Regions from separate parts of the Streptomyces sp. NPDC026062 genome, predicted to be linked through region 3. Evidence: riboswitches for the same ligand, from Rfam matches in the RefSeq annotation. Region 3 holds a riboswitch; each other region holds the start of a gene.
The links. Region 3 has a riboswitch for S-adenosylmethionine ahead of ACZ4LX_RS09225 (aminotransferase class V-fold PLP-dependent enzyme). Riboswitches for the same ligand answer to the same signal wherever they lie in the genome.

Region 1: it holds a riboswitch for S-adenosylmethionine, as region 3 does, so the genes downstream of both, thrC (threonine synthase) here and ACZ4LX_RS09225 (aminotransferase class V-fold PLP-dependent enzyme) in region 3, are expected to answer to the same signal.
Region 2: it holds a riboswitch for S-adenosylmethionine, as region 3 does, so the genes downstream of both, ACZ4LX_RS05015 (putative leader peptide) here and ACZ4LX_RS09225 (aminotransferase class V-fold PLP-dependent enzyme) in region 3, are expected to answer to the same signal.

Annotation. Positions count from the first base shown of each region.
Region 1 is NZ_JBVHOQ010000018.1:124,759-127,015, forward strand. It holds gene ACZ4LX_RS18610 (glucosyl-3-phosphoglycerate synthase) at 1-685, opposite strand, end outside; SAM riboswitch class I at 838-964, shown strand; gene thrC (threonine synthase) at 982-2,257, shown strand, end outside.
Region 2 is NZ_JBVHOQ010000004.1:77,710-79,966, forward strand. It holds gene ACZ4LX_RS05010 (N-acetylmuramoyl-L-alanine amidase) at 1-511, shown strand, start outside; SAM riboswitch class IV at 764-908, shown strand; gene ACZ4LX_RS05015 (putative leader peptide) at 961-1,011, shown strand; gene ACZ4LX_RS05020 (glutathione S-transferase family protein) at 1,200-2,072, shown strand; gene ACZ4LX_RS05025 (helix-turn-helix domain-containing protein) at 2,083-2,257, opposite strand, start outside.
Region 3 is NZ_JBVHOQ010000008.1:17,157-19,413, reverse strand. It holds gene trpD (anthranilate phosphoribosyltransferase) at 1-742, shown strand, start outside; SAM riboswitch class IV at 833-950, shown strand; gene ACZ4LX_RS09225 (aminotransferase class V-fold PLP-dependent enzyme) at 1,125-2,257, shown strand, end outside.

The DNA.
Region 1 (2,257 bases), on a different contig from region 3:
CGACGAGCAGGCCCAGCTCCACTCCGTAACCGACCGGGAAGGGCAGCCGCTCCAGGAGCGAACGGCGTACCGCGTACTCGCCGCCCAGCGGCTGGACGAAGCCGGCCAGCTGCGGCCAGTGCAGATTGAGCAGCGGCCGGGCCACCAGCTCGGTCACCCGGCCGCCCTGCCCGGCCGTGCCGCCGAGCGGACGGTCGTACATCGCCTTGACGAACTGCACATCCGGATCGGTCAGCAGCGGGCCGACGATGCCGGAGACGAAGTCGGCCGAGAAGTCCTTCAGGTCCGCGTCGACGAAGCAGACGATGTCGCCGCTGGTCACCAGGAGTGACCGCCACAGCACCTCGCCCTTACCCGGGGTGGCGGGGATGCGGGGGAGGATCGCGTCGCGGTGGACGACCCGGGCGCCCGCCCGGCGGGCGACCTCGGCGGTGGCGTCCGTCGAGCCGGAGTCGATCACCACGAGCTCGTCCACCAGCCGGACCTTCTCCATGAGCTCGCGCCGGATCGTCGTGACGATGTCGCCGACCGTCTCCGCCTCGTTCAGCGCGGGCAGCACCACACTCACGCGCGGCCCCTGCACGCTGCTCCCGAAGCCGTTTCTCGCGTCCAGCAGAAGGTCCAGCGGACGGTCGGCGGCTGACCAGGAACGCCTGGTCAGCCAGCGTTCGACCTCTTCCAGCACGGTCGATACTCCCTGTATGTGATCCATCTCGCGGTACGGACGGCTATCTCAACAGTCCGGTGCTTCGGTTACAGTCTTGAACAACGCAGATGGCCGTCGCATGCCGGGGTCATCCGCCGATAAACGCCTGGATCCATGATCCAGTGCCACAGCGCTCATCCAGAGGGACAGAGGGAACGGCCCGTTGAAGTCCCGGCAACCCTCCCGCCGACCGCGAGGTCAGGTGGGGAAGGTGCCAATTCCGTCTCGTGACGAAATGCGTCGCGAGGAAGATGAGGAGAAAGGGCCTCGCCATCATGGCTGTTGAGACTGCCGCACCCGCCACATCTGCCGCAGCAAACGCCGAATCATCCGTGGACCTCGGTCCCGCCGCCGCGCTTTCCTGCCGCGAATGCGGAGAGCGATTCGCACTCGGTCCCATTTTCGCCTGCGCGTCCTGTTTCGGGCCGCTCGAAGTGGCGTACGACCTGCCGAGCGGCTCCCCGGACGAGCTGAGGAAGCGCATCGAGGCCGGCCCGAACAACATCTGGCGCTACGCGCCGCTGCTGCCGGTCCCGTCCGATGTCGCGGACAAGCCCAACATCAACCCCGGCTTCACCAAGCTGGTCAAGGCCGACAACCTCGCCCGCGAGCTGGGCGTCACCGGCGGTCTGTACGTCAAGGACGACTCCGGCAACCCGACGCACTCCTTCAAGGACCGCGTCGTCGCGATCGCCGTCGAGGCCGCCCGCGCCTTCGGATTCACCACTCTGTCCTGCTCCTCCACCGGCAACCTCGCCGGCGCCGTGGGCGCCGCCGCCGCCCGCGCCGGACTGCGCAGCTGCGTGTTCATCCCGCACGACCTGGAGCAGGGCAAGGTCGTCATGGCCGCGGTGTACGGCGGTGAGCTGGTCGGCATCGAGGGCAACTACGACGACGTCAACCGCTTCTGCTCCGAGCTCATCGGCGACCCGCTCGGCGAGGGCTGGGGCTTCGTCAACGTCAACCTGCGCCCGTACTACGGCGAGGGCTCCAAGACGCTCGCCTACGAGATCTGCGAGCAGCTCGGCTGGCGGCTCCCCGACCAGATCGTCATCCCGATCGCGTCCGGCTCCCAGCTCACCAAGATCGACAAGGGTCTCCAGGAGCTGATCAAGCTCGGCCTGGTCGAGGACAAGCCGTACAAGATCTTCGGCGCCCAGGCCGAGGGCTGCTCCCCGGTCTCCGCCGCCTTCAAGGCCGGTCATGACGTCGTCCGCCCGCAGAAGCCGAACACGATCGCCAAGTCCCTGGCGATCGGCAACCCGGCCGACGGCCCGTACGTCCTGGACATCGCCCGCCGCACCGGCGGCGCCGTCGAGGACGTCGACGACGAGCAGGTCGTCGACGCGATCAAGCTGCTGGCCCGCACCGAGGGCATCTTCGCCGAGACGGCGGGCGGGGTGACGGTCGGAGTGACGAAGAAGCTGATCGAGGCCGGTCTGCTGGACCCGTCGCTCACCACTGTCGTCCTGAACACCGGGGACGGCCTCAAGACACTGGACGCGGTGGCCGCCACCTCGCAGGCGAGCGCCACGATCCGCCCGAGTCTGG
Region 2 (2,257 bases), on a different contig from region 3:
GGCAACTGCCGGCGAGACGGACTATCCGGCGGCCCACTGGGTACCGGCCTCGGCGTCCAACTACACGGTATCGACGCGGCCTTCGGCCTATCCGGTGCAGTACGTGATCATCCATGTCACCCAGGAGACGTTCTCGGACACCGTGGCGATCTTCCAGAATCCGGCGAAGCAGGTGTCCGCGCACTATCTGGTGCGTTCCGGGGACGGGTACATCGACCAGTGCGTGCGGGAGAAGGACATCGCCTGGCATGCGGGGAACTGGGACTACAACACCCGTAGCATCGGCATCGAGCACGAGGGCTATGTGGACCAGCCCTCCTACTTCACCAACGCCATGTACGAGAAGTCCGCACTGCTGACGGCCTCGGTGTGCGACCGCTACGGCATCCCCAAGGACCGGGCGCACATCCTCGGCCACGTTCAGGTCCCGGGTACGGACCACACGGACCCGGGTCCCCACTGGGACTGGGTCCGCTACATCCGTCTGGTCAACCTGCTGAGCGCCGGCTGAACCACGCACGGTCGGCCGGACTCCACGCCCCGGGTGTACGCCGGGGGCGTGGACCGGCCGAATGGCCGCACCAGTGCTTCCAAGTCGCCCCGGGCGGGCGGCGGATCAGGAGCGGCCGAGCGGCAGCCGGGGCGGGCCGGCCGGAAAACGGGTGCCGTACCGGATCGGAAGGCAACGCCGGTGACCACCAGGCGAGACGGCCGGTCCCGCCTTCTTGACGGCACCACCGGGCGCACCGAGACTGACGTGGACGGTCACGATTGTCAGCGCTGCCCGTGCGGGGTCTCCCGCTCGTGCGGTGATCGGCCCCGGCCCGCTGGCAGGCAACCCTTCCACCGCGATGGGGTGCCCCGGGTGACGACCGGGTCCTGTCGCACCGACAGGGCAAGCGCGGTCTCGCGTCTCGCGAGCCCCGATGGCAGGACCGGTGGGAATTGCCCAGGAACGGCTTGACGAGGCGCTTGCACATCGATCTGTTGCGTGTCTCCAGCGCTTACTAGTCCACACGCAGGACCTGTCCCGGTCCGATCCGCCGGATTCCCTTTTTTCCGGTGTGATCGCTTCGGGACCCTTCGGGTCCTCCAGGTCCGGACCGGTACGCAAGCGCAGTCGTTCCGCATCCGGCCGCCGGCGCCCACGAGGTGACGGTGGCTTCGTCGTTCCCCCAGGGATCCCCACAGGGAGAGTCATGCCCGAGACAGCATCACGCGGTTCCATCACAGGCAAGTCACCGAATTGCGGCCCCGTTTCGTCCGCCGCCGCATCCCGCGCCGCAGGCCTTCGCCCCTCGTCGGGGGTCCGGTCCCCCCGCTTCCACAGCCGGATCGGCGTCGGGCTCGCCGGCGGGTTCTATCCCGCACCACACCGCTACGAACTGTTCCTGTCGGCGAGTTGTCCGCGCTCGCTGCGCATCTCCATCACACTCGATCTCCTCGGGCTGCGGGACTCGGTCACCACCACGCTCCTGACCCACCCGGCCGGGACGCCCGAGGCCTTCGCCTCGCTGCTCGGTGCGTACGAGGCCACGGTGCTCCACTACGACGGACCGCTGACGGCACCCGCGCTGCGCGACCGCTGGAGCGGCCGCATCGTCAGCAACCACACGCCCGGCATTCTGCGCGATCTCGCGGGTCTGCTGTCCGGGCACGACGAGTCACGCCCCTCCGCGCTCCACCCGCCGGCACTCGCCCGGGACGTCGAAGCCTTGCGTGAACTGCTGGACCGGAAGGTCACGCCGTCCGCCGCGCCCTCGGAGCGCTCGGCGGCACTCGGTCTGATGGAACAGAGTCTCTCCTTGCGGCCCTATGCGTTGGGCGCGGAGCTGACGGCCGCCGACGTGGACCTCTGGGTGGCGCTCGTCCGTCCGGGCCCGGCCGGTTGCCTGTCCGCGTATCCCCGGCTCCAGGAGTTCGTCCGACGCCTCGAAGGCCATCCCGCCTTCCCCCGCGCGGACGACATCGTGCTCGACGACGGCTCCGCGCTCCCGTGCGCGGACGATGCCGTGCCCGACGACCGCTCCGCGTTCTCGTGCGCGGACGATGCCGTGTCCGACGCGGCGTGAGCCCAGGCGTTCAGTCCGAGGCGCGAGCGGTTCCCCGGTCCACACCCTCCGCGGGCTCCCCCGCCGGGGGATAGCGGACGAAGAGGATGCCCTGCACGTCGCCGTCGGGCGCGCCGTAGACGTGGGGCGCGTCGGCCCGCCAGTGCGCGCAGGAACCGGGACCCGCGGTACTGGTGTCGTCCGGC
Region 3 (2,257 bases):
GTCGGCGATCGTCGTGGCCGGGACGGGCGCCAAGGTCGTCAAGCACGGCAACCGCGCCTCGTCGTCGGCCAGCGGCTCCTCCGACGTGCTGGGCAAGCTCGGCGTCAATCTGGAACTGCCCCCGCAGCGTGTGGTGGAGGTGGCCGAGGAAGCGGGCATCACGTTCTGCTTCGCCGTGAAGTTCCACCCCGCCCTGCGGTACGCGGCGAAGGCGCGGGCGGAGCTCGGCGCGCCGACCACCTTCAACATCCTCGGGCCGCTCACCAACCCGGCCAAGGTGCGTGCGCAGGCGATCGGCGTGGCCGACCTGCGGATGGCGCCCATCGTCGCGGGCGTCCTCGCCGAACGCGGCAACTCCGCCCTGGTCTTCCGGGGCGACGACGGCCTGGACGAGCTGACGACCACCGCGACCTCCCGCGTCTGGGTCGCCAGGGACGGCCAGGTGCGCGAGGAGACCTTCGACCCGCGCGACGTCGGCATCGACCTGGTGCCGGTGGAGGCGCTGCGGGGTGCCGACGCCTCGTACAACGCGGATGTGGCCCGCCGGCTGCTCGCCGGGGAGACGGGGCCCGTCCGGGACGCCGTCCTGCTCAACTCGGCGGCGGCGCTCGTCTCGCTGGACCCGGGGGAGGGCACGCTCACCGAGCAGCTCACGGCCGGAATGGCGAAGGCCGCCGAGTCCATCGACTCGGGCGCGGCGGGCCGGGCGCTGGAGAGATGGGTCGTGGCCAGCAACGCCTGAGAGGGCGTGGCACCGGATGTGAGGCGAGGCGCAGTCCAGATCATGGACTGCGCCTTGCGCGTTCGGGTACGTATGGCAAGATGCTGTGCAGGTCATGAGTGACAGCGACTACGGCCCCGGCCCGCTGTCCGGCAACCCTCCGTCCGTGGCGGGGTGCCCCGGGTGAAGACCAGGCCGCAGGCAGCGAGGTCTGCGGCAAGCGCGGACCCCTCGACATCGTGAGATGTCCACCCGTGGGGTCCTGGTCCTCAGGGAGCCTCTTGTGAGCACGCGAATGCGATAGGGCTTTTCGGCCCTCCTCCGCACACCCTTTTTTCTTCCTTCCGTGCTGCCGCGTGTCCGCAGGCACGCGGAATTCGCCTGCCTGTTACGGGAGTTCGTCATGTCTGCCTTCACCGCTGCCACCGACCGGTCCGTTTGTGCCCCGCTGCCGGTTCTGGGCAAGGATGTGACGGTTCCGCTGGTCACCGGCGGCGAGGTCACCTACGCCGCGCTGGACTACGCCGCCAGCGCTCCGGCCCTGCAGCGGGTGTGGGACGACGTGGCCGCGTACGCCCCGTACTACGGCAGCGTCCACCGAGGCGCCGGCTATCTCTCGCAGCTCTCCACGGACCTCTTCGAGTCCAGCCGCGTCACCGTCGCGGAGTTCCTCGGCTGCCGCGCCGAGGACCAGGTGATCTTCACCCGGTCCACCACCGACTCGCTCAACCTGCTCGCCGCCGTACTGCCCGCCGACTGCCAGGTGTTCGTCTTCGAGACCGAGCACCACGCCTCGCTGCTGCCGTGGCGCGACGCCCGGGTGACGTATCTGAACGCCCCGCGCACCCCGGCCCAGGCCGTCGAGACGCTGGAGCGCGCGCTCGCCGACCGTGACCCCTACGGCCCCGCGCTGGTCTGCGTCACCGGCGCCTCCAACGTCACCGGCGAGCTGTGGCCGGTCAAGGAGCTCGCCGCCGCCGCGCACGCCCACGGCGCCCGGATCGTGCTGGACGCCGCCCAGCTCGCCCCGCACCACCCCGTCGACATCGCGGAGCTGGACGTCGACTGGGTCGCCTTCTCCGGCCACAAGCTGTACGCGCCGTTCGGCTCGGGCGTCCTCGCCGGCCGCTCCGACTGGCTGCGCGACGCCGAGCCCTACCTGGCCGGCGGCGGCGCGTCCCGTACGGTCGCCCGGCGTGCCGATGGCGCGGTGGACGTCGAATGGCACACCACCGCCGCCCGCCACGAGGCCGGCTCGCCCAACGTCATCGGCGTCTACTCCATCGCCTCCGCCTGCAAGGCGCTCACCGAGGCCGGGTTCGACAGCCTGGTCGCCCGGGAGCAGCGGCTCGTCACCGCGATCCGGGCCGGACTCGCCGAGGTCCCCCAGGTCAAGGTGCTCTCGCTGTTCGGCGACGACGCCCCGCGGGTCGGCGTCATCTCCTTCGTGGTGGAGGGCTGGAACAGCTCGCACTTCGCCGCGGCGCTCTCCGCCGAGTACGGCATCGGGGTGCGTGACGGACTCTTCTGCGCGCA